4 regions of the Micromonospora sp. NPDC050417 genome follow, and region 2 is predicted to be linked to each of the others. Evidence: riboswitches for the same ligand, from Rfam matches in the RefSeq annotation. Region 2 holds a riboswitch; each other region holds the start of a gene.
The links. Region 2 has a riboswitch for cyclic di-AMP ahead of ACIBF5_RS02910 (C39 family peptidase). Riboswitches for the same ligand answer to the same signal wherever they lie in the genome.
Positions count from the first base shown of each region.

Region 1: it holds a riboswitch for cyclic di-AMP, as region 2 does, so the genes downstream of both, ACIBF5_RS20410 (coiled-coil domain-containing protein) here and ACIBF5_RS02910 (C39 family peptidase) in region 2, are expected to answer to the same signal.
Region 3: it holds a riboswitch for cyclic di-AMP, as region 2 does, so the genes downstream of both, ACIBF5_RS03970 (NlpC/P60 family protein) here and ACIBF5_RS02910 (C39 family peptidase) in region 2, are expected to answer to the same signal.
Region 4: it holds a riboswitch for cyclic di-AMP, as region 2 does, so the genes downstream of both, ACIBF5_RS26985 (coiled-coil domain-containing protein) here and ACIBF5_RS02910 (C39 family peptidase) in region 2, are expected to answer to the same signal.

Region 1 is NZ_JBITIH010000015.1:129,226-136,429, forward strand. Features, by position in the region: gene ACIBF5_RS20395 (hypothetical protein) at 1-1,034, opposite strand, end outside; gene ACIBF5_RS20400 (hypothetical protein) at 1,054-1,422, opposite strand; gene ACIBF5_RS20405 (copper resistance protein CopC) at 1,511-2,386, shown strand; cyclic di-AMP (ydaO/yuaA leader) riboswitch at 2,563-2,694, shown strand; gene ACIBF5_RS20410 (coiled-coil domain-containing protein) at 2,698-3,708, shown strand; gene ACIBF5_RS20415 (MarR family winged helix-turn-helix transcriptional regulator) at 3,923-4,465, shown strand; gene ACIBF5_RS20420 (hypothetical protein) at 4,499-5,185, opposite strand; gene ACIBF5_RS20425 (erythromycin esterase family protein) at 5,328-6,614, opposite strand; gene ACIBF5_RS20430 (hypothetical protein) at 6,623-7,144, opposite strand.
Region 2 is NZ_JBITIH010000002.1:65,150-72,353, reverse strand. Features, by position in the region: gene ACIBF5_RS02925 (serine hydrolase domain-containing protein) at 213-1,403, shown strand; gene ACIBF5_RS02920 (hypothetical protein) at 1,432-1,659, opposite strand; gene ACIBF5_RS02915 (hypothetical protein) at 1,723-1,902, shown strand; gene ACIBF5_RS02910 (C39 family peptidase) at 1,890-2,714, opposite strand; cyclic di-AMP (ydaO/yuaA leader) riboswitch at 3,128-3,271, opposite strand; gene ACIBF5_RS02905 (YbhB/YbcL family Raf kinase inhibitor-like protein) at 4,077-4,616, shown strand; gene ACIBF5_RS02900 (class I SAM-dependent methyltransferase) at 4,701-5,423, opposite strand; gene ACIBF5_RS02895 (hypothetical protein) at 5,640-7,204, shown strand, end outside.
Region 3 is NZ_JBITIH010000002.1:303,990-311,193, reverse strand. Features, by position in the region: gene ACIBF5_RS04015 (hypothetical protein) at 1-56, opposite strand, end outside; gene ACIBF5_RS04010 (hypothetical protein) at 70-477, opposite strand; gene ACIBF5_RS04005 (hypothetical protein) at 488-838, opposite strand; gene ACIBF5_RS04000 (hypothetical protein) at 924-1,229, shown strand; gene ACIBF5_RS03995 (hypothetical protein) at 1,304-1,675, opposite strand; tRNA gene ACIBF5_RS03990 (tRNA-Gly) at 2,185-2,258, opposite strand; gene ACIBF5_RS03985 (zinc metalloprotease) at 2,473-3,462, shown strand; partial or broken gene ACIBF5_RS03980 (pyridoxamine 5'-phosphate oxidase family protein) at 3,671-4,192, opposite strand; gene dcd (dCTP deaminase) at 4,348-4,926, shown strand; gene ACIBF5_RS03970 (NlpC/P60 family protein) at 5,031-6,014, opposite strand; cyclic di-AMP (ydaO/yuaA leader) riboswitch at 6,084-6,219, opposite strand; gene ACIBF5_RS03965 (NlpC/P60 family protein) at 6,433-7,204, opposite strand, start outside.
Region 4 is NZ_JBITIH010000024.1:79,603-86,806, forward strand. Features, by position in the region: gene ACIBF5_RS26975 (HAD family hydrolase) at 28-780, shown strand; gene ACIBF5_RS26980 (glycoside hydrolase family 65 protein) at 777-3,203, shown strand; gene ACIBF5_RS26985 (coiled-coil domain-containing protein) at 3,248-4,282, opposite strand; cyclic di-AMP (ydaO/yuaA leader) riboswitch at 4,286-4,416, opposite strand; gene ACIBF5_RS26990 (hypothetical protein) at 4,616-4,807, opposite strand; gene ACIBF5_RS26995 (dienelactone hydrolase family protein) at 5,101-5,760, shown strand; gene ACIBF5_RS27000 (NADPH-dependent F420 reductase) at 5,825-6,457, shown strand; gene ACIBF5_RS27005 (AI-2E family transporter) at 6,460-7,204, opposite strand, start outside.

The sequences.
Region 1 (7,204 bases), on a different contig from region 2:
AGCACGTAACCGACCGCGATCGGCACAATGCAGTGGGCGATCTCGGCCGCGACCTCACCCGGTCGCACCGACGGCGCCAGCCGCGCCGCGAGCAGGCAGGTCAGGCCGTACGCGGCCAGCACCAGCCCAATCAGCGCGAGCATCCCGACGGTGTTGGTGAACACCGGCGGCAACTCGCTGTTCTGCGCCAACCGGAACCAGGCGGGCGCGTTGGAGAGGCTGTCGAACAACGTCGAACCGAGCAGGACCACCACAACGGCGACAAACCCGGGAGCGGGCGGCAACGCGCTCATCCCCTCCAACGGGTTGCGCCAGACCAACGTTCCGTCGTCCCGACGGCCGACCACCGCGAGTCGCCCCACCAGGTCGCTGTAGACCTCGAAGGCGTCACCCCGGTCGAAGAAGTCGACGCCGAACAGGACCGCGCCGACCAGCACGACGATCGCGTACGCGACCACCCAGGTCCGGATGACCGGCACGGTGGCCCGGTCCGGGGCGACGAGTTCGAGCCAGACGAAGGCGAGTAGGCCCAGCGCGGCCGGCCAGTAGCCGAGTCGCGCCGGCAACGGCAGCAGTCCCCGGCGCGGATCGCGGCGCACCGCCGCCGCCACCAGCAGATAGCCCGTACGCAGCGGGTTCAGCGCCCGCCAGACCGACCCGAAGAGCAGCGACAGGGGAACCAGGCCGACCCAGAACAGGACGTAGAACGCCCCCGCCGTCGGATTGCGGTCGACGTCGGGACCGAGGAAGAGCCCGACGCCGAAGTAGCCGACCACCACCAGGCCCAGCAGGCGCAGCGCCCACCGCCACCCGGCCGAGTCGACCACCCGGCCGACCCGCTCGGGCAGCGGCCGTCCCGCCTCCGGGTCACCCAGCCTCGGCTCCCGCCAGAACGCGCCGAGTACGACGAACGAGATGACCAGGGCGAGCGCGGCTCCGGTCACCGCGAAGCCGAACGGGATGGGCAGGTCCTGCCGACCGCCGACACCGTGCGCGAGCAGCTCGGGGAACGTACCGGGGGAAGGCTCGCTCATCGGGACAGGGCAGGATCGCTCATCGGACCAGGAGCTGGAACAGCAGCAGCCCGGTCTCGTGCGTCTCGACCTCGAACAGACCGTCCATGTCGGCCACGAACTCGACCGTGGCCGGCTGCCCGGCCCTCAGGTCCGCGCCGACCTCGTACCCGTGCACATGCACCCGGTCCGCGACATCGCTGGTGACGGTGATCCTGACCTGCTGGTTCTTCTTCGCGTCCACCCGGCCCGGTTGCGGCTGGGACCGCCCTCCGGTGATGGTGATGGCCACCTCGACCGGAGCACCCGGGTCCGCCGGCGCCTCGCTCGACCCACAGCCGGCGACGGTCAGCAGGATCACACCGGTCAGCGCGACCAGCGCACGGCGGCGGCCGATAGAGGGCAACATCGACATCTCCCCTGACAGGCCGGTCCGAGACGTTGGGAAGCGACTGTAGCGTCTTGCCGGGCACAGCGGAAGCCACCATGATGGGCCGATGCGATCGACCCGGATGGTTACCGTCCACGCGGCATGCCGCCTGCTCGCCGTCGCTCTCGGCGCCGCGGTCGCGCTCGTCGTGGCCGGGTCTCCGGCCTCCGCGCATGGGCAACTGGCGATCTCCGACCCGGTCGCCGGTGCCACTGTCTCCCAACCGAAGCAGACGCTGGAGCTCTACTTCACCGAGGCGCCCGCGACGAACGCGTACTTCACCGTGACCGCGCCGAGCGGCGTACGGGTCGACGCCGGTTGGCGACCCGGCCCGGAGAAACGACTCGACCGCCCGGTGACCGAACTCTTCCTGGTCAACGGGAAGTGGGAGCCACGTCTGTACCACACCGGCTACGCCGCGTTGGTGCAGGTGGCGCACTGGCCGGAGAAGGGCGAGTACACCGCGAGCTACCTCTCCGTCGCCTCGGACCGGGAACCCGTACGTGGCACGGTGAAGTTCACCTACTCCGGTACGCCCACCGCCGCGCCGCAGGGCTGGACCCCGCCGACCAACGCGGCCGACCCGGCGCTGCTGGCTGCCGCCGAGAACCCGGATCCACCATCCTCGGCGAACCCCGGCAGCACCACCAGCACCCACACCACCGCGCCGGCCCCGCCACCCACCGACAACGCCAGTGGCGCCACCGGCGACAGTGGAGTGACGGTCTGGTTGCTGCCGGTGTTGTTGCTGGTCGCGGTGGCGGCAATGGTCTTCCTGGTGATTCGGCCGAAACGGGGTGCGCGAATCAACACCGGTCCGGCGAACCGCCGTCGTCCGGCCACCTCCGCCGCCGCCCGACGAGCGGCGGCAGCGCGAAAGTCAGTCGCCAATCAGTCGGCACGGAACACGCAGCCGTCCCGCAAACGCGGCGGCAACCGCTGACACGACAATCCCCGACACCGTCATTACCCGCGGTGCGCACCGCTATGGAATACACGGGTGATAACCGAAAGTCGTTGCCTCATAACGCTTTTCATACGGGTCGGGGCGTGCACAAGGGGTCGATGTACGCGGTACGATTCTTCGCGGTCAACGCCAAACGGCGCCAACCGGTGCCGGCGGGACCGTCGCCTAATCGTCCATGGACGAACCGGGGAACCGAGTACCCGGGGTGAATCCGCGAAAGCGGTAGGGATCACTTCCATCCCGAACCCGTCAGCTAACCCGGTCGGCGACCAACGGAAGGATCCTGCATGACGGCACCCCTCCGCCGATGGTTCACCCCTGCCCTGGCTCTGGCCACCACCGTGCTCATGGTGGCCCCGTTCACCGCCTCGGCGCAGGCCGCGCCTGCCACGCCAACGGCGCCAGCCGAATCCGACGGCCAGTTGCTGAGCGAGGTCCTGGAGCAGACCGGCCGCCGCTTTCTCGACGCCAAGGCCGCGCTCGACGCGTCGAAGAAGCGCCAGGGGGTCCTCGCCGCCGAACTCCAGAAGGCCGAGGCCCAGATCGAGGAACTGACCCCACAGGTCACCGAGATCGCCACCCGTACCTACCGGACCGGAAAACTCGGCGCGGTCTCGGCACTGCTCAACAGCGCGTCACCGGACTCGTTCCTCCAACGGGCGGTCGCGCTCGACGAGATGAACACGGTCAACGACCAGAAACTCCACGAGCTCAACGCCGCCCGCGAACTGGCCGACCGTGCCAAGGCCCTGGCCGATGCCGAGGTCAAGGAGCAGGAGAAGCAGCAGGCCGTGATCAGCCGACAGAAGTCGGACGCCGAGAAGGCGTTCGCCCTGGTCGGCGGCAAGAAGCTCACCAACGGCATGGTCAGCGCCACCTCCGCGGTGGCCGCGCCGGCACCGCGTACGGCCAGCGGTGGTTGGCCGAAGGAGTCGTGCAACAAGGACGACCCGACCACCAGCGGCTGCATCACCCCACGCACGCTGCACGCGTACAACGAGGTGAAGAAGGCCGGCTTCAACCTCTTCGTCGGCTGTCACCGCAACGGCGGGCCGTTCGAGCACCCCAAGGGCCGGGCCTGCGACTGGTCGCTGCTCAAGAGCGGCTTCGCCCCCGCGAGCACCAACGCGCAGAGGTTGTACGGCAACAACCTGACCGCGTTCCTGGTCCGTAACGCGGATCGCCTCGGCATCCTCTACGTGATCTGGTACAGGCAGATCTGGTTCCCGGCGACCGGCTGGCAGTCGTACAGCGGTGAGAGTGACCACACCGACCACGTACACATGTCCATGCTCTGATCCCACCTCGGTCGACGCACGACACCAGGCCCCCGCCCAGCCAGCAGGCTGGGGACGGGGGCCTGAGCCGTTTCGCCGGTGACGGCGGTCACCGAAAACCCAGCGATCAGCGCCAATGGGCCGACGGGTGAGTACCGGACTTACCCGACGGCCGGGCTGATTCCGCCGCCAGCGAGCCAAGATGACACGTCATCCTGGCCAGTACCATGGTCGCGTGGCAACGACCAGGGACCGATGGCTCGATGAGCGGGAGCAGCGTGCCTGGCGTTCGTTCATCACCATGCAGATGGAGCTGCACAACCGGCTCGGCCGCCAACTACTCGCCGACGCCGGCCTCTCCGAGACCGACTACGCCGTCCTGGTCCACCTCAGCGAAGCGCCCGAGGGGCGGCTACGGATCTTCCAACTTCGGGGGCACCTGGAGTGGGAGAAGACCCGGTTGACCCACCACCTGGGGCGGATGGCCCGGCGCGGGCTGGTCGAGCGGGAACCCTGCTTGACCGACCCACGGGGCGCGTTCATCCGGATCACCGAGGCCGGCCGGGAGGCCATCATCTCGGCGGCGCCCAAACACGTCGCGAACGTCCGACGCTGGGTGATCGACGTGCTGACCCCGGAGCAGTTGGACGTACTCGCCGAGATCTCGGACAAGGTGCGCGCCGGTTTCCACCAGGACCCCTGCCCCCCGGCAAAGGCCGAGCCGTGCGACGCGGAGCCGGCCGACTGCCCAACCGACGCCGCCTCGCAAGACGCCTAGCCCGGACCCGGCCGGGGACAGCCGGGGCACCGGTCAGGCGCGGTTGAGCACCCAGGTCAGGCCGCCCGCGTCCTTCGGGGTCAGGGTCAGCGTGTTCCCGCCGCACTGGTAACGCCCGGCACCGAGCAGCGGCTGGATGTCGACCACGTCGGCGCTACGGGTGGCGCCGTCGCCGACGTACTCGGCAATCCGGACGTTGTCGAAGAGCTTCGCCGGCGCCGGCTCGGTCAGCTCGACGGTGACCCGGGTGTCGCCCCACCGCAGCGGTGGGATCGGAGCCCAGTCGCCGGACGTGCCGCCGGGCCCCCCGGTGCTCACCGTGCCGTTGGCCTGCCCCGCGTAGCTGAACCGGCCGGCGACCTTGGCATCGCCGAGCTGCGCGTTGAAGGTCACCGGACGCATCCCGGCGAAGTCCACCGTCGCCACACCGGTCGGACCGACCTTCACCAGGACGCCGTCCCCGCCGCTGATGCTCGCGCTGGCCAGGGCTCCGCCGGTCTGCCCGGCGGCGGAGGTGGTCCGCCAGTCACCGGTGACACAGGTCGCCACCGGACCGGCGGACGGCGGGGACGCACCCGCACTGCCGGTCGGTGCCGCGCTGCCCGTAGCGACGCTCGGGCTCGGGGTGGCCATACCCACCACCGACCCCTCGCCACAGCCGGCTACCGCCAGGCCGAGCCCGGCCAGCGTCGCGACCGTCGCTATCGCCGATGTACGCATCGATCCTCCTCCGAGTCGGGGCGACGGGGTTCGTACCCCCGCCGGGACGGGCGGCATGGGAAATCCGCCCACCTGTCCTGCTACCCCGAACCGGACATCGACCAAACCGAGGGTCGACGCCAGCGAAGATCAAAAGCCGGGCTCAGGTCCCGGCCGGGTACGTCTCCAGCTCGCCCGGCTCGACGTTCGCCGGCAGCTCGTGCAGGGCGGTGGTCTGGTCGCACCAGATGAACCCGTCGTACCGTTCGGCCAGCCGGGTCGGTACGTAGTTACCCCACTCCTCGAACGACGGGTCGTAGACCACCCCGATGGCCCGGTGCTCGGCCAGTTCGTTCAGCCAGCCCGGCCGGTCCCCGTGGGCGAGTACGAGCAGCGCCCGTTCCGGCAACATGCGGTGCAGCCGCTCCTCGATCGAGCCGGGCCGGGCCGGCGGCACGGTCATGATCTCCGCTGGCGCACCCCAGCGCGGGGCGGCGACCACGGTGCCCTGGTAGCCGCCGAAGCCGATCAGGGCCACCGCCTCGGCTCCGTGCCGCTCGCGGGCGAGCTGACCAATGTTGACCATGCCGGCGTCGGCCATGTCGGTGGCTCGTGCGTCACCGATGTGCGTGTTGTGCGCCCACACCACCGCCCGGGTGTCCGGACCGTACCGGTCCAGCAGTCGGTCCAGGGTGTCCGCCATGTGGATGTCGCGGATGTTCCAGGACTGCGGCCCGCCCGCCACCATGGCCCGGTAGTACCGTTCCGCCCCGGCCACCACCTCGGCGTTCTGCCAGGCCGCGAACCGATCGGCCCCGCCTGTCGGCGCTCCACCCGCCGCCGCCCCGCCGGTGCTGGCGCCGGCACGGATCGCGCCGAGCAGCCGGACCACCTCGTCCTCGCAACTCGCCGAGACGAACCTGCTGGCCAGCCCGTACTCCTCGACCTGGTGCCCGTACGGCTCGAAACACCGGTACGCCTCGCGCGCGGCGGCCAACGCCTCCTGGTCGTCGTCACCCAGATAGTCGAAGATCGCCTGCATCGACTCCCAGAGGGAGTAGACGTCGAGCCCGTGGAAACCGACCCGGTCCGACTCCGGCCGTTCCAGGTTCCAGGCGCGCAGCCACCGGCAGAACCGGGCCACCTCCGCGTTCGCCCACATCCAGGTCGGCCAACGCTCGAACCGCTCCAGTGCGAGCTGCGGGTCGACGTCGCCACCGGGAGCGGAGATCACCGACTGGTGCACCCGGTCACAGTCCGGCCAGTCGCCCTCGACCGCGACGAAGTTGAACCCGCACTCGGCGATGAGCCGGCGGGTCAACTGCTCACGCAGCCGGTAGTAGTCGTACCCTCCATGGCTCGCCTCGCCGAGCATCACCACCCGGGCCCGACCGGCCAACCTCAGCAACGGATCGAAGTCGCCCGGTCCCCCGAGCCGGTGCACCTGCATGCCCCGGGCTACCCGGCCGATCGGGTGTGAAACCGCGCCGATCCGGCCACCGACCCTCCCCGGACATCCCGGGCCCGACCGGAGCGGCCCGACGGTGACTCCTCCCGAACGGTGGGCGCCGAGAGCAGTCCCGGCTGGGCGCCGTGCGGGCCACCCGCCGCCCACGCCCTTCGGACCCGCCCCGCAGCCGCTCCGAGAAGCACCGCGACGACCAGGAGCAGGAGGTAGCCGGCGCTCCGAACACCATGCCAGTGCAGCTCGCCGTACCGGTCGAGCAGGAACCCACTGAAGCAGAGAAAGCCGAGCAGGCCAACCACGAGACTCGCCCGTAGACCGGGTACGACAAGGGCGAAACCGGCGACCGCCACCATGACCACCAGGAGCCGGGCCAACGGTGCGGAGGCGGGGAAGAGCGCGGCAGCCAGACAGGTCGCGGCGACGACGAGCGCCGCTCCACCGCCGATCCGAATGCCGAACGGTGCCGGCGGGACCCCGGGACGACCCGTCCGGCCACCACGCTCCAGGCCCATCGCCGCTCCTTCCGTTTCCCCCCGGGCCACCGCGCACGGCGGCCCCGAAGGACGAGTCAA
Region 2 (7,204 bases):
CCGCCCGGGTACGACGAGACCGAACGCCTCCCCGTCGGTTACTCGGCGGGGTCGGGCTGGTTCGTCACGGTGAGCTCCATCGACACGGTCGACAGATGTGTCAGACGTGCTGACTGTCGGTGTGGGGGGCAAGAATGAGCCACAGTGCATGTCGATCTGTCGAACCACGGTTCGACCCATCGCCGGGACCGTACGTATCGGAGGTTGCGAGGATGACACGCGAACTGACGCAGGCCGGGGTCGACCGGCTGCACGACGCGATGGCCGCCCGGGTCGACCGGGGTGAGCTGCCTGGTCTGGTCACGGTCCTGGCCAAGGAAGATGACGTCCGGGTCGACACGATCGGCTTCACCGCCTTCGACGACGGCGGGCCGATGTGTCGCGACACCATCTTCCGGATCGCGTCGCTGACCAAACCGGTCCTCGCCGCCGCGACGATGATGCTGATCGAGGATGGTCGGCTGAGCCTGGACGAGCCGGTGGACCGGCTCCTGCCGGAGCTGGCCGGACGTCGGGTGCTCAAGCGGATCGACGGCCCGCTCGACGAGACCGTGCCGGCCGAGCGTCCGATCACGGTCGAGGATCTGCTGACCTTCCGCATGGGGTTCGGTGCCATCCTCGAACCGAGCTTCGACCCGCCGTTTCCGATCATCAAGGCGGCCCACGAGCTGAACCTGGTGTTGGGACATCCCGATCCGCGTACGCCGCACGAGCCGGATGAGTGGATCAAGCGGTTCGGCACCCTGCCGCTGATGTGTCAGCCGGGTGCGCGCTGGCAGTACAACGTCGGCTCGTTGGTGCTGGGTGTGCTGGTCGGGCGGGCCGCCGGCCAGTCACTGGGGGATTTCTTTCGGGCCCGGATCTTCGATCCGCTCGGCATGACCGAGACCGGATTCTGGCTGCCGGCCGCCTACACCCGTCGGCTGCCCAGCCACTACGCGACCGACTTCCAGACCGGCAAGCTGGAACGGCGTACGCTCTCCGCCCCGAGCGAGTGGGCCAGCCCGCCGGCTTTCCCCTCCGGCTCCGGTGGGCTGCTGTCGACCGCCGACGACTTCCTGACCTTTGCCCGGTTGCTGCTGCACAAGGGTGTGCACCAGGGTGAGCGACTGCTGTCGGCGGAGTCGGTGGAGCTGATGACCTCCAACCACCTGACCCGGGAGCAGATTGCCGGCGGCGGGGTCCTGCTCGCCGGTCGCGGTTGGGGCCTGGGCATGGCGGTCGCGGTCGAGCCCGACGACGTCTCCCCCGTGCCGGGCCGGTACGGCTGGGACGGTGGCTACGGCACCTCCTGGTTCAACGACCCCCACCAGGGGCTGGTCGCCATCGCCCTGACCCAGACCACGGATTTCCTGTTCAACGGCGCCGCGGACGAGTTCGCGAAGCTCGCGGTCGAGGCATAGGCGGTTTGGTCCGCGCCGTGCGTACTTCTCATCCCAGCGACTTCAGATCCGGCGGCACGGGCGCGGCGAGCGGATAGTCCGGCTCACGACCGGCCCGTACCTCGATCGCCCAGGCCAGTTGGGCGCAGCCGTCCGGGGTGCAGCAGGCGCAGGTGCCGGGGGCGTAGGAGGTGCCCCGGTCCTCGTGCTGGGCGATGGTCATCGCGGCGGCCTCCCAGATCCCGGCCCGGGTCAGCGGCTCGTCGACGCGGCTCATGGAGCTGACACCTGACGTGGCATAGCCAACACCTGAACCCTCCGTTCGGCGCACCGGCGCACGGTGACCGACTCGTCTGTCTTCGCCTGGTCGGCGTGGGCCGTGGTCACGACAGTGTCAACGCACGCATCCGTGGATGGTTGTGGCAACGCGCTCACCGGCCTGCTGGTACGGATGGCCCAGGGCGCCGACCGGAACCGGTCGACGCCCTGGGCCGAGGGGAGGGCGGGTCAGGCTGAGTAGCCCCGGGTGGCCATCCAGTTGGCCAGGTCAATGGTGGTCATCCAGTAGGAGCTGACCCCGTTGACGAACGCCGGGTCGGCGATCTGGACGGTCCGACCGTTGTCGCGGTAGCCGACCACGGTCAGGTAGTGACCCCCGTCGTACGCGTGCCAGCCGCCGTCGGTGTCCGTTGCCGAGCCGACGATGTTCGCCACGACCGCGTACCCGTTGCTGATCGCGTGTACGACGTCAGCCTGGAGCTGGTCCATCTGGGCCGGGGACGGCGCGCCGGGGATGAAGGTGCTCCGGTAGAAGTCGGTCTTGGCGAGCTGGTTCAGGCCACGGGTGGTGTCGTCGGCCGAGTTGGTGCCGTTTCCGGTGGTTCCCAGAGCGGCAGCCACCTCGTCCTGGCTCGGTGACCGGTCGCGGGCGGTCAGGGCGATCCGGGTGGCCGCCGGCCCGCAGTACCAACCGTTGATCTGCGCCTCGTACTCGTAGTCGAGCACCTTCGACGCGGGCGGCGCCTTCTTGGCCGGCTTGGCCGGGGCCTTGGTGGTGGCCGGCGGGGTCGACGGCGCGGCGCTGGGCGTCGCCGAGGTCGCGGTTGGTGCCGGGGTTTCCGGGGCGGGGGCGATCTCGCCGGCGGCCTGGCCGCCGATCTTCTCGGCGACGGCGACCGTCGACGGGTTCTCCGCCTGGACCGGTCCGTGGCTCTGGGCGAGCAGGATGCCGGTGGTGAGGCCCACCGCGAGGACCGCGGCGGAGACGACGCTGGCCCGGTATGGGCTGGCGGTCACGATGCGACGCAGTCGCAGTTGCTGACGATGCTTCATTTGAATTTCCTCCGCAGATGTGCCGATCTGCGATCGGGGGCACATGTTTCGGGATGGCGTTGTGTCTCTGCCGGGGCCAATCGCGTGACGAGTGCGCGCAAAGGGTCCGGCGGCAGTAGCCGCCAGCCCGGTGGGCCGGATCAGGATGTGTTGATCCGCCACCACAGATGCGGTGGAATGCGTTACCGGATAACAGAGCACGACAAATGAATGCCGTACGTTTCCGTATCACCTACCGGTCACGCGCGTACTCGCGTCACCGACCGTGCGCGTTGCTCGCGTCGACGGTCGTACGCCTGCGCCCTAGTGATCCAGCGTGGTGGGCCGCGTGTCGGTGCGGGCGGACCAGGGCAGGTGTCGGGGGACGTGGCCGAGGGAGGGGCCACGGCAGATACTGCGCTGCACGGAGCATGTTCTCCTTCCGATACCGCCTACCGGGTTAGCTGACGGGTTCGGGCGGGAAGCTCGCCCTACCACGAACCAATGGTTCGCGGATTCACCCCATGACTACTGTGGGTCCCCGGCTCGTAACAATTACGACTCAGCGGGTCCGTTCCGGTGTCACCCGCGGTGACTAATGGCCGGACCAGACGGGCTGACGTTACTGGGCCGCATCTGCTCCTGCCAACCCCACTTGGCCTGCAAAAACCGTGACCCATGCCGCTGTCGCGACCAATCCATGACTCTCGTTTCATGATCACGGAAAGTATTTGTTGCCTCGGTGAGTGGTTTTGCTGCGGTGGCCGTGCCTCCTTGCCTACGCGAGGCAATGGATGTCGCATTTGCGAATCCACCGGCTCCGCCCGCGCACGCTCGACCTCGGCTGAACACTGGCTGGAAGCAATTCGGCCGGTTTTCCCCGTGCTCTCGGCCGACCGTGCCGCCCGGTGTCGTCCGATCGGCCCGGTCCGTGCGCCGCCAGGCCCCATCCAGACCCGGCGGCGAATCGTTCCTGACGCCGGCGGCTGCCGGACTCCGGGTCGCCGGGTGCAGGCTGCCGGTCGAGAACAGGGCCGGGTGGAGGAGCCGCGACCTTCCCCGCGCGACGCCGTGGACCGACAGGCTCACCGTGGCGTCGTCCAGGAAAGACCGGTACACGTCTGTGGTGGCTGTCGAGAATGACGTCGACAATTGGCTGCGGCTGTCACGGGTTCGGGGCACCGTGAATGGCCTCCCTAATTCCTCGGCCGACCGTTCTTCGAAGCCGTCGGATCCGGTTCTCGGGCGGCCGGGTTCTGCTCCTGTCAGGCTGGCACGTGGCCGGTACGCCCGGCGGGCCATCTTTCACCCACCGGCAGCGGTAGGTCGGCCGGGACAGGGTAGAAAGACTCCGAGTCACCCGATCTCTGGAAGGACTTCCTGATGAGCCTCGACCGACCGATTCCGCCGGATCCGTACGACCTGCTGCCGCAGGTACCGGCGTTCACCGTGACGAGCGACGACGTGCGTGACGGCGAGCCGTTGGACGCGGAGTTCGCGCACACCAGCGTCGGCGGCAACGACCAGTCGCCCCAATTGACCTGGTCCGGATTCCCGGCGGAGACCCGCAGCTTCGTGGTCACCTGCTACGACCCCGACGCGCCCACCACCAGCGGGTTCTGGCACTGGGTCCTGGTCAACATCCCGGCGTCGGTCACCCAGTTGCCCCGGGGCGCGGGCAAGGCCGGGACCGCCGAGGGTGGGGCGTTCGCGGTACGCAACGACTACGGCACCCAGGCGTACGGTGGGGCCGCGCCGCCGGCCGGCGACCATCCGCACCGGTATCTCTTCGCGGTGCACGCCCTGGATGTGGAGAAGCTCGACCTCACGCCGGACGTCAGCCCGGCCTACGTCGGCTTCAACCTCACCTTCCACACTCTGGCCCGGGCCGTGATCCGGCCGACGTTCCAGGTCAAGGGCTGAGCGGGAAACAGTGACGAGTGAGCGGCCGACACCGGGGACGGGTACCTGCTGGCGTCGGTGTCGGCCGCTGCGCTCCGGTCAGCCCTACGGCGTGCCGGGCACCCGGGCGACAGCGAAGACCGACTGCCCGAACGGCGGCCGGACCAACTGCTCGGCGGCCTTGGTCACCGGCAGCACCAGGCTGTCGTAGACCTTGACCATCGGTCCTTCCTTCGGCATCAGCCGGAACACGTTGGTGGCCATGTAGTAGCCGATCAGACCGAGCGCGTTCGCGTAGTGCAACCGTTCCACGGTCAGGCCCGCCTCGGTCAGCGCGGCCCGCATCGTCTTCTTCGTGTAGCGCCGGACGTGGCCGGTGGCGATGTCCGCCGGACCGAGTGCGAACTGGAACGCCGGCACGATCAGGACGACCGCCCCGCCCGGACGGACCAGGTCACGCATGGCGCGCAGGGCGCCGACGTGGTCCACGATGTGCTCCAGCACGTTGTACGAGACGGCCGCGCTGTAGTCACCGCGTTCCGGCTCCGGCTGGGGGAGAAGCATCTGCCGTACCTCGACGTTGGACTCGCCGGAAAGCCGGTCCTTCAGGGCGACCAGCCGGTCCGGGTCGGCCTCGGTGGCGGTGAACCGCGGCACGTGCGGCGCCCACTCGAGTACATAGTCACCGAGCCCGCTGCCGATCTCGATCGGGTTCTCACCCAGATACGGGATCGCCAGCTCAACGAACCATCGGCGGTGGTTCACGGCGGTCGCGAGACCCTCGAGTACCTCGGATTGAACCCGTTGATCCCCAGTGATTTCTGCCATGCGTCGATTCCTCACGATCTGAAACTCGACCTGCACCCTGGACCGACAGAGTGAACCATCTACGACGACCGTAGGGAAATTGAGGCATCGGCGTGGCACGAACGGATTGTTCTGTAGATCCGTCCCGTCCAGCTTCCGGACGTTCAGGCATGGAAGACACGGATGCCAGCGATCACGCCCTGGTTTCCGCTAGTCTTCGCTACCCTCCGAACAGACATGACTACCTCTCAGTCGGACACCTCTGATCTACCGAAGGAGCCCGTCCCGGAAGCGACACCCGCACCCCAGGCACCGCGCCGTCTTCGGCGCGGTCTCCTGCCGGATGTCGCCGCCGTGCTGAGCTACTTCGGACTGAGCGGTTGGATCACCTCCGGGCTCTGGCTCCGGCCCGGCGCAGGGGTTCGCGAGAACGAGGCCGACCAGGCGTTCTTCGAGTGGATGCTGGCGCACGGCGCAAGGGTGATCAGCACGGGGGCGTACCCGTTCGTCTCCTACCGGATGAACGTGCCAGAGGGCCTGAACATCATGGCGAACACCTCCGTGCTGGGGGTCTCGATCCCACTGGCCCCAATCACCCTCCTGTGCGGACCCTCGGTCGCGTTCAACGTCTTCCTCACCGGGGCGCTGGTCGCGACCGGCATCACCTGGTACCTGTTCCTCTCCCGACACCTGATCCGCCACCGAGGCGCGGCCTGGGTCGGTGCCCTGTTCTGCGCGTACGCCCCGGCCATGGTGGCGCACGCGAACGGGCACCCGAACATCGTCGGGCAGTTCCTCGTACCGTTGATCATCTGGCGGGTGCTCCGGTTGGCGGAGCCCGGCCGTTGGCGCCGCAACGGCCTGCTGCTGGGGATGCTGATCGTGTGGCAGGGCTTCATCAACCTGGAGATCCTGCTGATGACCGCAGTGGGGATCGGGATCGTCCTGGCGGTCGTCGTCGCCCGGCACCCCGAAGCGCGGCGGGTGGCCGGTACGTTCCTGGCCGGGCTCGGACTCGCCGGCGGGGTGGCGCTGCTGCTGCTCGGCTACCCGCTCTACGTGCAGCTCTTCGGGCCACAGGCATACTCCGGGCTGTCCCGGTCGATCCGCGCGTACGGGGCCGACCTCGCCTCGTTCGTCACGTTTCCCGGACAGTCGCTGGCCGGCGACCGGGCAACCACCGCGCCGCTCGCGCAGAACCCCAGCGAGCAGAACGCCTTCTTCGGCTGGCCGCTGGTTGTCCTGGCGGTGGCCCTGGTCTGGTGGCTGCGCCGCCGCGCGATCGTGCTCGGGCTGGCCGCCGCCGGGCTGCTCTTCGCCGTCATGTCGCTCGGTCCTCGGATCCACTGGCGCGGGCGGGACACCGGCATCCCGTCGGTGTGGGCGGTGCTTGAGGACGTTCCGCTGCTCGACTCGGCCGTACCGACCCGGTGGGCGCTGGCGATCGGCCCGGTCATCGGCCTGCTGCTCGCACTCGGCTGTGCCCGGGCAGCCGAGTTGTCCCGTACGCACCCGGCGGCGACCGGTCCGGTCCGGTTCGTCACCGTGACCGTCCTGGTGATGGCGTTGTTGCCGATCGCGCCGTTGCCGATCCCGGTCGAACGACTTCCGGCGACCCCGTCGTTCATCACCGACGGCGGCTGGCGGCCGTACGTCACCGGTGGCCGGAGTGTCGTCGCGTTGCCGTTGCCGGCGTCGACCTACCCGGACCCGCTCCGCTGGGCCGCGCAGACCCGCCTGGACCTACCACTGGCCCGGGGTTACTTCCTCGGCCCGGACACCCGGCCAGGGCGGCCCGAGGG
Region 3 (7,204 bases), 240 kb from region 2:
TCCTCCGGCCCGGTCGGACGCCACAACTCCGTCGTCGCCGCCCGGTTGCCGTCCATCGTGGACGCTCCCTCAGTCAATCGGGTCGCCTCGCTTGTCACGCTTGCGCTTTGTCACGTCCTGAACCAGTCCCGCCGCCCCGACGGCGAAGACGAAGGCCACCACCACCAGGCTCAGGAGCCACCAGCCTCCGGCACTGATGGCCCAGACGCCACCGATTACCGAAGCCGCTATGAGGACGAGCGCCAGGGTGACCCCGTACGGATCACGCCGGTGATGCCGTGCTGCCTCGATCTCGTCCAAGGTGGCGATCACCTGTCGTTCGAGCCGCTGCCGGATCACACCGTCCGGCACCTTGTTCAGTAACTCGATGTCCTCTTTGAGGATCCTGCGGTCCTGCCGACCGCCCAGGAACGGGACTGCTGCACTGAGAACACCGAGCGCGGCGACAGCGATCTGCGCAACAAGGTCAAGATTCACGCGGTGGAGGCTACAACGCCTCCCAGACGTGTGGCTCCTGGTAGATGTGCTCGCCCCGGAAGTACCAGTCGGCGAGTTCCCACAGGCGATCGACGCACGCGTCGTAGTAACTGTCGGGCATGGGTCGCGGAAAGTCGGGGTGCGAGGTGTGGTCGCGTACCCACGTCGACAGGTGGAAGTAGCCCTCGGCGAGCCAACGGTCGAGCTGGTCCCTGTCCGCGTACTCCATCGCCACGGATCGCATCGCCTGCTCCAGGCGGGTGAACGCCTGGCAGTCCCATCGACGCTCGGCATAGAGCGCGAGCATGAAAGTGCCGTCCTCACTGGCGAACTCGCGACGCAACACCTCAAGTGCCTCCACGCACCGATCCTCGCAGGCGTCCCTAGGGGCTTTGTCGAGACTCTCAGGGCGTGAGCCGTGGGTGAACCCCATCTACTGTGTCGACGTGGAGATCTTGTCGTTCGATGTCTCGGCGGGGCGACCAGCGGAGCCCTACGGCAGCGTCGGTGTGACGGCCCAGGCACTGTTTCGCGGGGAGGCGGTCGCCGTCACCGTGCTGTACGTGGCAGCGGGTGGTGAGGTCGGCCGCCATCCCGCGCCGGTGGACCAGCTCATGGTGATTACGGCAGGACATGGGGTCGTACAGGCGGGTGGTGGTGACTGGGAAAACGTCAATGCCGGCAGGCGGTGGTGTGGCTCGCAGGTGAGGAGCACACCACCAGGGCGAATGCCGACATCACTGCTCTGGTGATCGAGATGCCGACCATGCCACGCAAGCAGTAGACGTGGTGGACCCGGACGTTGACGCCCCGTAACCGGTCCGACCTACTGCTCCTCAGCTGCCGGCCGGAGGCGGTTCCACTGCGGGTCGAAGCAAATCAGGCCACGCTCGGCCGCCATCCGCACCGCGCCCGCCGACACCTCCTCGCACATGCTGTATCGCATGGCGAAGTAGACGATCGGACCCGAAGCGTTGCCAATCAGTGGACCGTCGGACCACGGGCTCACATCATCGTCGTCCTCGGTCATATCTATCCAACGGTCAAGCAGAGCCTCGACGTAGGCACGGATACGCGGAGTCGGCGGGACACCTTCATCCACTCCGATGTACTTCCGGTAGATCCGCTCGAAGGCGGCAGCGCCCGCAGCGTCGTCGGCCGGTTGCTCGCCCTCCCAAACAGCAAGGTCGTAGGTCACGCGGGCAGTGTGCCGGTCCGAACCGACACTTTTGGTCACCGGCAATCCGGGAGGCTCGGTCGCAAGTCAGCTCTGGCGCTTGGACTGGCGAGGCAACCGAAGGCCCAGACTCGACGGCCGCCAGCGCTGGCGGCTTCCGGACCATTGCAACATCGGCCTGGTCGGACAATGCCACCAAAGCAGAGACATGTGAATTTCCCTGCTGGGTGGATGGGTCGCTGATCGGCCTGGACGAGATCATGTGTGCAGTTGGCCGCAGGGAGTCTCTGCACTAGGGGTTGTTCGAGGCGGAGTTCAACGGCGACGTCCGGGGCCGACTACGCGACGATCAGGACCGCGTTCGCACAGATGGTGACGGTGTCTCACGTCCAGCCAAAGCCGCTAGCCACAGATCGTTTGCTCGACACGCCACGCTTGGACCCTAGACAGGCCGCCTGTGGCGTGAGGTGCGGAATCGGGAACGTTGAAGGCCCTGGTTGGGACTCGCGTCCTGGCCAGGGCCTTTGCATTGGAGCGGGTGACGGGAATCGAACCCGCACTGTCAGCTTGGGAAGCTGATGTTCTGCCATTGAACTACACCCGCGAGCGGAGCCCACTGTACCTGGTCTGCCTCCTGAGCGCATCAACGTACCCCGGGCGGCGGTGCCGGGGGCGCCCGTGTGGCTGAGGCAGATTGATGGGGACCACGCCGGTCTGCGTAGTTTGCCTGGAGTGTCCCAGCAGGTAACGTCCGCCACATCGGCAACTTGCGGCGCGTGTGCGAGGCGTCGCTTTTCGTGTGACGAAGAGGTGGGGTCATGGGTTTGCACCGCATCCGGAAGTCAATGCGCTCGGCCGGCGTGGCGTCCGCTGCTCTCGTACTGCTGCTCGGGCCCACGGTGGTGGTGGCGAACCCCGCGCTGGCGAAACCGGCGGCGGCAGGCGCGACGGCTCCGTCGGCGGGATGTGTCGAGCCGGCGGACGCGGGCTCGGCCGCCAGGGCGAGACCCGGTACGCCCGGTAGGCACGACCCCAACGAGTTGACGGCGGCCGAGGCGGCGCAGCGCAACCGCGACCTGGACGCCGCGTACGCGAAGCGGGTCGGGGTCGCGCCGTTCAGCGCCACCCCGAGGAAGATCACGATCCCGGTGGTGGTGCACGTGATCAGCCGGGACCGTACCCGGGAGGGTGGAAACATCCCGCGCGCGATGATCGATGCCCAGCTCAAGGTGCTGAACGCGGCGTTCGACGGGGCGGACGGTGGAGCGGTCACGCCCTTCAAGTTCAAACTCAAAAAGCTCAACCGGGTGGTCAACCCGGCCTGGTATCCGATCGTGGCGGAGAGCCCGGCGGAGACGCAGATGAAAAAGTCGCTGCGGACCGGCGGCCCCGGAACACTCAACCTCTATCTGGGGGCACTCACCGACGACCTGCTCGGCTGGGCGACGTTTCCGCAGAAGCAGGTGACCACGTACGACGGGGTCGTGGTGCTTTCAGAGTCGCTGCCTGGCGGCTACATGAAGCCCTACGACGAGGGCGACACCGGCACCCACGAGGTTGGCCACTGGCTGAACCTCTTCCACACGTTCCAGGGCGGGTGCACGGGTGAAGGCGACGCGGTAGCGGACACCCCGGCGGAGGCGGAGCCAGCGTTCGGCTGCCCGACCGGGCGGGACTCGTGTGTGAGCAAGTCCGGGCTCGACCCGATCCACAACTTCATGAACTACACGGTCGACGCCTGCATGGACCGGTTCACGGTCGGACAGGTGAACCGCATGGTCAAGGCTTGGCAGGCGTACCGCGCCTGATGTACTGCCCGCACGACGAGGGCCGGCCGCTTCCCGAGGAGCCGGCCCTCGTCGTGTGTCTGGGGTCCCTCGACGAGAGTCCGTTCACTCAGGAGGCCCAGATCACCGGTTCTGGGGCGACGGCCACCACTCGGGGCTCCCGGGTGAAGCGTTGGTCGACCGCGTTCGCCGTCGACGCGGACCGCAATTCGGTGGGGTTGACGTGCCGGCGGGCTCGGCGTCCGCGCCGGCCGGCGGGTGCCCGGGCCGCGGTCGGGTCGAGCCACACCTGAACTCCCGGCCGGTCATCGCCCCGCCCGCCGTACGCGAGTGGGATCGCACCGGTCCGGCCGTGCTCGGCGAGCATCGCCGCCTCGACGGTGAACTCGAAGAGCCGCCAGTCCACCCGAGGCTCGGCGCGCACCGTGTCGGCGAGCCGGGCGATCGTCGCCGGGTCGGTGACCAGCTTGGCACGACCGGCCACGTATGCCTCGTCGTCGCTCTCCTCGGGCGGGAACGAGTGCAGCGCGTAGCGGCCGTCACGTTCCAGGTCGCGCCGCTTGGGCGAGTCGACGACGAAGCAGAACAGCCCTTCGTCGTTGATCACCGGCGACACCGGGTGCACGCGGGGACCGCCATCGGCGCGGACGGTGGCGAGGTAGCCGAGACCCGGCCCGTACTGCTGCAGGAGGTTGCGGATCGCGTCGGCGAGACGCGGGGCGTCGGCGGCGAATTCGGACCAGGATGCCATGGGGAGATCCTATCGAACACGTGTTCGAGACGGGTAGTGCGACACGCGCTCGACGCGCCGAATCGTCGCCCACCTGCCGCTCCGCAGCGACGCGACGAGTCACTCCGGGTCCGGGCGCGGCCGAGTTGATCTCGCCCGGTCGCTAAGGTGGCTGGATGCTGCTCTCCGACCGTGACCTGGTCACCGAGATCAAGGCGGGCACTCTGGGGCTGGAGCCCTTCGAGCCGGCACTGGTGCAACCGTCGAGCATCGACGTACGGCTGGACCGGCTCTTCCGGGTGTTCAACAACCATCTCTACACCCACATCGACCCGGCCAGCCAACAGGATGACCTGACCTCGGTCGTGGACGTGCCCGACGGCGAGCCGTTCGTGCTGCACCCGGGCGAGTTCGTACTCGCATCCACGCTCGAAGTGATCTCGCTTGGCGACCAGCTCGCCGGCCGCCTGGAGGGCAAGTCGAGCCTGGGGCGGCTGGGTCTGCTCACCCACTCGACCGCCGGCTTCATCGACCCCGGCTTCTCCGGCCACGTCACGCTGGAACTCTCCAACGTGGCCAACCTGCCGATCACGCTCTGGCCCGGCATGAAGATCGGCCAGCTCTGCATCTTCCGGCTCTCGTCGCCAGCCGAGCACCCCTACGGTTCCGCCGTGTACGGGTCCCGCTACCAGGGCCAACGCGGCCCTACCCCCAGCCGCTCCTGGCAGCGCTGGCAGACCTGGCCCACCCGCTGACCCTCCCTCCGCGATCTGGGGCAGGTCCGCGCTGACGGAGAGATCCGTCAACACGGGCCTGCCCTACTAGATCGTCGAGCAGGGAACCCCCGGGGAGGGGGAGGTCAGGCGGTGGGGCGGCCGAGGCTGTGGACGGTGGCGGTGTCGAGGCGCTTCATCTTCACCGGCTCACCGGCCTGTGAGGCGTGCACCACCCAGCCGTCGCCGACGTACATCCCGACGTGGTGCAGGTCGGCGTAGTAGAAGACCAGATCGCCGGGGCGCAGTTCGGCTTGCTTGACGTACGCGGTGGCCCGACGCTGGGCGGCGGCGTTGTGCGGCAGGGTCACCCCTGCCTTGGCCCAGGCGGCGAGCATCAGCCCGGAGCAGTCGTAGGTGTTCGGGCCGGCGGCACCCCAGACGTACATCTTGCCGATCTGGGCGCAGGCGAACGTGACCGCGATGCCGGACGGACCGCCGGGATAACTCGACGGGCAGGGGGCTGGGCGGAGCGTTCCGCCGCCACCGTTGCCGTAGACCTTCAGGCGCAGCTTCTGCAACCGGTCGATCTCGGCGTCGATCTGCTTCTTCTTCGCGGCCAGGTCCGCCTCGGTCCGGGTGAGCTGCGCGACCAGGGTGTCCAGTGGCGCCTTCTGGGCGGCGAGTTGCTCCTTGAGGTCGACCACCGCCTGGACATCGTGCTGCTGCCGGCGGGCGAACTGGTCGAGGATGGTGAGCTGGTCGGCGAGCATGGTCGGTGAGTCCGTGGTCAGGATGGCGTTGATCGCGGAGGCGTTGTCCCCCTTGTACGCCCGAACGGCCATGTTGCTGACCTTGCCCATAGCCTGGTCGATCTGGAGTTGTAACGGCAGCATCCGCTTGGCCAGCGTGTCCGCCTGCTTTTTCTTGACGGCCAGATCCTGACGGGTTGCGTTGGCCTTCTCGATGGTCGGTTCGAGTTGGTTCCACGCCGCGTCGATCTGCTTTTCGATGTCGGTGACCGACGGTTCGGCGTGGGCCGCGGTGGCGCCGAGCAGAACGGCGACGACACCGGCGATCGCGGCGAGTACGGCGGTACGGATGGGCCAACGGGTACGCGACCGGGTCATGTCCGGGTCGACCGGAGTCGACCGGAGGGACCTCGGCCGCGGGGCATGGCTAGCCACCGGGGTGGGCGCTCCTTCTTCCGGAACCGCCTACCGGGTTAGCTGACGGGTTCGGGCGGGAAGAGTGCGCCCTACCGCGAATATTCGCGGATTCACCCCGAGGTGTTGGTTCCCCGGTTCGTCGAAAACGATTCGGCGGGCCGAGCCGGTGCCACCCGGGTTGGGTGATCAGGTGCCGTCTCGGCGATCTCCCACAGTAGGAACGCGGTTATGCGAGTGCAACCCGTGGCTGGAGTGAAACCGTTCCGTATATCGGACAATTACTCAGGGTGTGTCACCGTCGACAAGGGACAGGCCCCTTGCTAACGGCGTCACCGTCAACAAGGGGCCTGTCCCCACAAACTCGGGCAATTGCTGTTACTCAGCCGGGTCGACGGAACCCCGCGACCGGCATAACGTCAATCTTCGTCATCTTTACCGGCTGACCGGATTGCGGTGCGTGCACCATTAATCCGTTACCGACGTACATGCCGACGTGGTGCAGATCACCGTAGAAGAAGACGAGGTCGCCGGCGCGGGCGTTTGCCCGACTGATCACCTGGCCCTCGTTCCACTGGGCACCCGTGTAGTGGGTGAGCTTCACTCCAGCCTTGCTCCAGGCGTACTGGGTGAGTCCGGAACAGTCGAAGTTGTTCGGCCCGGTCGCGCCCCAGACGTACATCTTGCCGATCTGGGCGCAGGCGGTCCTGACCGCAGTGCCGGCGGGGCCACCCGGGTACGTCGCCGGGCACGGCCCGATCCGCAACGCACCACCGGAACTGCTCGACCCGTACGCGGTCAGCCGCAGCCTCTCCAGCCGGTTGATCTCGGTGTCGATCGACTTCTGCTTCGCGGCGAGCTCGGTGTCCTGCTTCTTCTGTTGCGCGACCAGCTCGTCCAGCTTGCGCTTCTCGACGTCGTACTTCTCCTTGGCGGCGGTGACGTCAGCGATCTGCTCCTGCTGCTCCCGGGCCAGGTGGTCCAGGATCGTGAGCTGATCGGCGAGTTCCGTCGGCGTACCGCTGGTGAGCAGCGCGTTCAGGTCCGACGACGGGCCGCTCTTGTAGTAGCGCGAGGCGAGGTCGCCCACCCGGTCGAGCGCCAGGTCGGCGTGGAGGGCCAACGGCTGGATCTTCTTCTGCAGGTCGGCCGAC
Region 4 (7,204 bases), on a different contig from region 2:
GCCCGCCCATCCGGATAAGTTGATGATGTGCTGGGCCTACCCGGTCATGTGACCGCCTGCCTCTTCGACCTGGACGGCGTGTTGACGCAGACCGCCCGGGTCCACAACGCCGCCTGGGCCGAGACCTTCGACGACTTCCTGCGCCGCCGGGCCGCAGACCGAGGCGAGCCCTTCCAGCCGTACGACCCGGGGGCGGACTACAACCAGTACGTCGACGGCCGCCCACGCGCCGACGGTGTCCGTACCTTCCTCGCCTCCCGGAACATCGTGCTGCCGGAAGGGAACTCCGACGATCCGCCGAGGGCCGACACGGTCAACGGGATCGGCAACCGCAAGAACGAGATCCTGCTCCGGCGGATCCACACCGACGGCGTCGAGGTGTACGACGGCTCGGTCGCGTACCTGCGCGCCGCCGCCCGACACGGGCTCCGCCGGGCGGTCGTGTCGGCGAGCGCCAACTGCCGTGACGTGGTCGCCTCCGCCGGTCTCGAAGACCTGCTCGAAGCCCGGGTCGACGGGGTCGTCGCCGCCCAGCGGGGACTACGCGGCAAGCCACACCCGGACACCTTCCTGGCCGCCGCCGAACTGCTCGGGGTCGCACCCGACCAGGCCGCCGTCTTCGAGGACGCGCTGGCCGGGGTCGAGGCCGGCCGCTCCGGCAGGTTCGGCCACGTCGTCGGCGTCGACCGGGTCGGGCAGGCGGACGCGCTGCGCGCACGCGGGGCCGACGCCGTCGTCACCGACCTGGCCGAACTGCTCAGCGGAGAGGAAACCCGATGATCCGCGAGCGGGCGTACCCGGTGGAGCCCTGGCACGTCCGCGAGACCCGGCTCGACGTGGACGTACTGGCCCAGTCGGAGTCGGTCTTCGCACTCGCCAACGGGCACATCGGACTCCGCGGCAACCTGGACGAGGGAGAGCCGCACGGTCTGCCCGGCACCTACCTGAACTCGTTCTTCGAACTACGGCCGCTGCCGTACGCCGAAGCCGGCTACGGCTTCCCGGAGTCCGGTCAGACCATCGTCAACGTCACCAACGGCAAACTGATCCGACTCCTCGTCGACGACGAACCGTTCGACGTGCGCTACGGCGAACTGTTCGACCACGAACGGGTGCTCGACCTGCGCGCCGGAACCCTGCACCGGTCGGTGCTCTGGCGCTCGCCGGCCGGCAAGCGGGTCCGGATCTGCAGCACCCGGCTGGTCTCCTTCACCCAGCGGTCGGTCGCGGCGATCCGCTACGAGGTGGAACCGGTCGACGAGCCGCTGCGCCTGATCGTGCAGTCGGAACTGGTCGCCAACGAGGTGCTGCCCGCACAGAGCCGGGACCCCCGGGTCGCGGCCGTGCTGGAGTCGCCGCTGGAGTCCGAGGAACACCTGGCACTGGAGGACGGTGGCCTGCTGGTCCACCACACCCGGGCGAGCGGGCTGCGGCTCGCCGCGGCGATGGGACACGAACTGGACGGGCCGACCCGGACCACGCTCAGCACCGAGACCTTCGACGACTGGGCCCGGACCACCGTCACCTGCGTCACCCAGCCGGGGGAGCGGATCCGGCTGGACAAGTACGTCGCGTACGGCTGGTCCAGTGAACGGTCCCGCCCGGCGTTGCGGGACCAGGTCGGTGCGGCGCTCGCCGGTGCCCGCTTCTCCGGTTGGAGCGGGCTCCTGGCAGAACAGCGCGAGTACCTGGACACCTTCTGGGACACCTCGGACGTACAGGTCGAGGGCGATCCGGAGGTGCAGCAGGCGGTCCGCTTCGGCCTGTTCCACGTGCTGCAGGCGGGTGCGCGGGCGGAGTTGCGGCCGATCGCGGCCAAGGGGCTCACCGGTCCCGGATACGACGGACACGTCTTCTGGGACACCGAGACCTTCGTGTTGCCGGTGCTGACGTACACGTTGCCGTCGGCTGTCGTGTCCGGACTCCGGTGGCGGCACTCGACCCTCGGCATGGCGCAGGAACGGGCGCGGACCCTCGGGCTGAACGGGGCCGCCTTCCCGTGGCGGACGATCCGGGGCCAGGAGTGCTCCGCGTACTGGCCGGCGGGAACGGCGGCGTTCCACATCGCCGCGGACATCGCCGACGCGGTGCGGCGCTACGTACAGGCCACCGGCGACCTGGACTTCGAACGTGAGGTCGGGTTGGAGTTGCTGGTCGAGACCGCCCGGCTGTGGCGTTCGCTCGGCCACCACGACCGGGCCGGCAGGTTCCACCTGGACGGGATGACCGGCCCGGACGAGTACACCGCGGTGAAGAGCGACAACCTGTACACCAACCTGATGGCGCAGCGGAACCTGCTCGCGGCGGCGGAGGCGGTGGGCCGGCACGGCGACCATGCCTGGCGGCTCGGGGTGGACGACGAGGAAACCGCGGCCTGGCGGGACGCGGCGAACGCGATGCACATTCCGTACGACGCGGAACTCCGGGTGCACCAGCAGGTGGAGGGTTTCACCCAACTCCAGGAGTGGGACTTCGCGGGCACGCCACCGGAGAAGTACCCGCTGCTGCTGAACTATCCGTACTTCGACCTCTACCGCAAGCAGGTGGTGAAGCAGTCGGACCTGGTGTTGGCGATGCACTGGCGCGGGGACGCGTTCACCGCGGAGGAGAAGGCCCGCAACTTCGCCTACTACGAGCGTCGTACGGTCCGCGACTCGTCATTGTCCGCCTGCACCCAAGCGGTCCTCGCCGCCGAGGTGGGACATCTCGAACTCGCCCACGACTACCTGGGCGAGGCCGCCCTGATGGACCTGCACGACCTGAACCAGAACACCCGTGACGGGGTCCACGTCGCGTCTCTGGCCGGGGCGTGGATCGCACTGGTCGCCGGGTTCGGAGGCATGCGCGACCACACGGAGATCCTCTCCTTCGCACCCCGGTTGCCGAACCGGATCGACCGGTTGGAGTTCTCACTGGTCTGGCACGGGCACCGGTTGCGGGTGGACGTACGGGAACAGGAGACGACGTACGCCCTGCGTAACGGCGACCGGAGCGGCACGATGGACCTGCTCCACCACGGCGAGCGGGTCCGGGTCACCTGCGAGGAGCCGGTCACCCGGCCGAACCCGCCGCCATCTCCGACGGGTCCTGCACCACAGCAGCCGCCCGGCCGCGCCCCGGCCCGCCGGGCCTCGGTCATCGACAGCGCCGGTTCGAACCCGCCGACCGAGCAGCGGACCGCGCCGGACAAGTCCCAGGGGTAACACGCCGCCGTCGTGCCGTCGTGCCATCTGGGGCGCCCGGGTTGTCAGAGCAGCGAGAGGTGTACGTGGTTGGTGTGGTCGCTGGACGGGTCGCCGTGCGCCGAGGAGTATTTCTTCCACCCGGTCGCCGGGAACCAGATCTGCCGGTACCAGATCACGTAGAGGATGCCGAGTTTGTCGGCGTTACGGACCAGGAACGCGGCGAGGTTGTTGCCGTACGTCTTGTCGCCGCCGGTGGCATCGCCGCCGAAGCCGTTCGGCTGCGCCGAGAAGTCACAGGCCCGACCCTTCGGGTGTTCGAAGGGTCCGCCGGTCCGGTAGCAGGAGACGTGCCTGGTGAAACCGAGGCGCCGGGTTTCCTGGAGTGCGTGCAGGGTGCGCGGGGTGAGGCAGCCCTTGGTCGTCGGGTCGGAGCGGGTGCAGGACTGGGCTGGCCAGGATCCGTCCCGGCCGCGCGGGGCCGGGTCCGCCTCCGGTGAGGAGGCGTTGACGAATCCCTCGGTGGCGGTGCCGCCGACCAGCGCGAGGGCACGTTCCGCCGCCTCCTTCTGTTTGGCCATTGTGGCGAGATGTCGTTGCTCCTCGACGAGTGCCGCGTCGGCCGCGCTCTTGGCCCGGCTGGCCTGGTTGCGCGCTTCCCGAAGCTGGCGCAGCTTGCTGTTGTCGCGTTGCGCGATCAGGTCGAGGCCCTCGGCCCGTTTCATGAACTCCTCCGGGCCGGCGCTGCCGAGCAGTGCGCTGATCGGTCCGATCCGCCCGAGCCGGTAGGCGTTGACCGCCACCTCACCGACCTCGGGGCCGATCGTGGAGAGCTGTTCCTCGATCTGGCGCAGTTCGTCGGCGAGCACGGCCTGACGCTTGCGCGAGTTCTCCACCGCGTTCCTGGCCGCCGCGTAACCTCGCCCGGTCGATTCGAGGACGTCGCGTAAGAGGGGATTGCCGCCCTCCTCGCCCGGGGTGACCGGGCCGGCGGGCGCGGCTGCGGCGGGTCCGGCCACGACTGCCGCGCCAGCGAGCGTGCTCACCGCGGCGAGCAGGGTCAGGGCCAGCGAGAACCGCTGACGCATAGGTGTCGTCATGCACGTTCCTCCCGTCGGCCGCCGACCGGGTTAGCTGACGGGTTCGGGACGGAACTAGCCCTACCGCGAGTGCGGATTCACCCCACCTACCTGGTTCCCCGGCTCGCGCGATGGCGATTGGGCGGCGGTCGTCGCCGACAGCTCGAGGGGGTAACCACCGGGTCGGAACCGAGGGAGACATTACCGGATCAGTCGGACTTATAGGGGCTGAATCTACGTCGCCACGAACGAAATCTTCTGGTACGCGTGGACGCCTCGGCGGGCCCCTCGAAGGGGACCCGCCGAGGCGTCCGTCTGGGCCGGGTGGTCCCGTCCCCTGGGTCCGTACGACGGTCAGAAGCGGTCCCCGGTCGAGGGGACGCCGTTCTGGTCGTGCGGAGCCACCCGGCGCGGGTCGTCCGAGGCCCGTGCCTGGGCGGCGTCGTCCGCCCAGTCCCGCCCCGCGTTACGTTTGTCGCGCTTGTCCTGCGGCGGGCGGGCGCTGGTCGGGGTGGACTCGGACTTGGCGGATTTCTGGCGGGTCATGGCATCCTCGCGATCACTCGACGCGGGCCGCTGTCGCGGCCTCCGTGGTCTCCTGCCGCACTCGGCGCCTTCCCGAGCGGGCCGCACCTGTCGCCTTCCCGAGCGGGCAGACGGCAAACGGCCCCGCCACCTCACTGCTCGTCTCCACCCGCTGTCCGGTACCTGGGTTGTTCGTCCAGAACCCGGGTACCGGACAGCGGGTGGAGACAGAGAACCGGGATACCGGAGAGCAGGTAGGGACGACCACGACCGGACGGGTCGAGACGACCACGACCGGACAGGTCGAGACGACCGTGACCGAGACCGCGATCCCGGCCGGGGATGTGGAGCTCACCGCCGACCTGGTGATGCCCACCGACGGAGCCGTCGGCGTGGTCCTGTTCGCGCACGGCAGCGGCAGCTCGCGGCGGAGTCCACGTAACACCGCGGTCGCCCGGGTGCTCCACCAGCACTCGCTGGCGACCGTACTGATGGATCTGCTCACCCCGGAGGAGGAACGGGTCGACGAGCAGACCGCCGAACTCCGGTTCGACATCGGACTGCTCGCCGGCCGGCTGGTGGGTGCGATCGACTGGTTACGGCGGGACCCGGACACGGCCGCCCTGCCGGTTGGGCTCTTCGGGGCGAGCACAGGTGCGGCGGCCGCACTGGTGGCCGCGGCGGAACGGCCGGAACACGTACCGGCCGTGGTCTCCCGTGGCGGTCGCGCCGACCTGGCCGGTCCGGCCCTTTCCCGCGTACGGGCGGCGACGCTGCTGCTGGTCGGCGGTCGGGACGAGGAGGTGATCCAGTTCAACCAGCAGGCCCGCGACGCGCTCGGCGGGCCGGTGGAACTACGGATCATCCCCGACGCGACCCATCTGTTCCCCGAGCCCGGTGCGCTGGAGCAGGTTGCCGACCACGCCGCCACGTGGTTCGCCGAGCGGCTACCGAGCTTCGGCGCGGCGCCGTAGCCGGTCCCACTGACCGATCTTGACTCGGCCTGTTCGGGGTGGCTCTCGGCGGGTAACCACGGACATGCACATCGGGATCATTGGCGCGGGAAATGTCGGAGGAACGCTCGCCAAGCGACTGGCGGAGTCGGGCCACGAGATCGCGATCGCCAACTCCAGGGGACCGGAGACACTCCAGGACCTGGTGGGCGAACTGGGACACCGTTCGCACGCGGTCAGTGCGTCGGAGGCGGCCCGTTTCGGCGACCTGGTGATCGTCTCGGTGCCGTTCGGACGGTACGAGGAACTGCCCACCAAGGAACTGAAGGGCAAGCCGGTCATGGACACCGGGAACTACTACCCGGAGCGGGATGGCCACTATCCCGCCCTGGACGAGGACGAGATCACCTCCAGCGAGATGGTGCAGGAGCACCTCAAGGGCGCGCACGTGGTGAAGGCGTTCAACACGCTGCACGCGCAGGACATGCGTGACCACGCCCGCCAGTCCTCCGCCCAGGAGCGGTACGGCATCCCCATGTCAGGCAACGACCCGCAGGCCAAGCGGGCGGTCGCGGACCTGGTCGAGGAACTCGGCTTCCAGCCGGTGGACGCCGGCGACCTGGCGACCGGTGGGCGCAAGCAGCAGCCGGGCAGCATCACGTACGAGGCGGACTTCACCGCCGACGAACTGGTCGAGGCGCTCAAGCTGGACTCCTGACGTCAGCCCGGCGCGTCTCGGCCCTGCCGCAGCGCGGTGACGGTGTCGACGACCCGGTAGACCACGGCGGTCACCGGCACCGCGACGAAGGCCCCGGGGATTCCGCCGAAGAGCGTGCCCGCGGTGACCGCCACCAGGATGACCACCGGATGCAGCCGTACCTGCCGTTTCATGATCAATGGTTCGAGTAGGTTGCCTTCGAGCTGCTGCACCGCGATCACCACGAGCAGGGTGAACAGGGCGGTCGCCGGACCCTTGGCGGCGAGGGCGACCAGCACCGCGACGCTGCCGGCGACGGTGGCGCCGATGATCGGAACGAAGCCGCCGAGGAAGGTGATCACGGCGAGTGGCAGGGCCAGCGGCACCCCGAGCAGGACCAGTCCGAGTCCGATGCCGATGGCGTCGATCGCCGCGATCGCCACCGTGCCCCGGGTGTACGCGCTCAGCGTGTGCCAGCCGTTCCGGCCCGCCTGGACGAACGCCGGCCGGGACCGGTCGGAGATCCGCCCCAGCACCCAGCCCCACATCGGGCGACCATCCTTGAGCAGGAAGAACAGCAGTACGAAAATCAGCAGTACGCCGCCGGCGACCTCGGCCGCCGTACGCGCACCGGCCACCGGATCGGGGGTCGACCTGCGTAGCCCCTCGGTGGCCTGCTTGGTCCACCTGTCCAACTGCTCCGGACTGACCGGCAGCGAACTGGTGACGAAGTCCCGGGTCCGGTCGAGTCCCTCGTCCAGTTGCTTG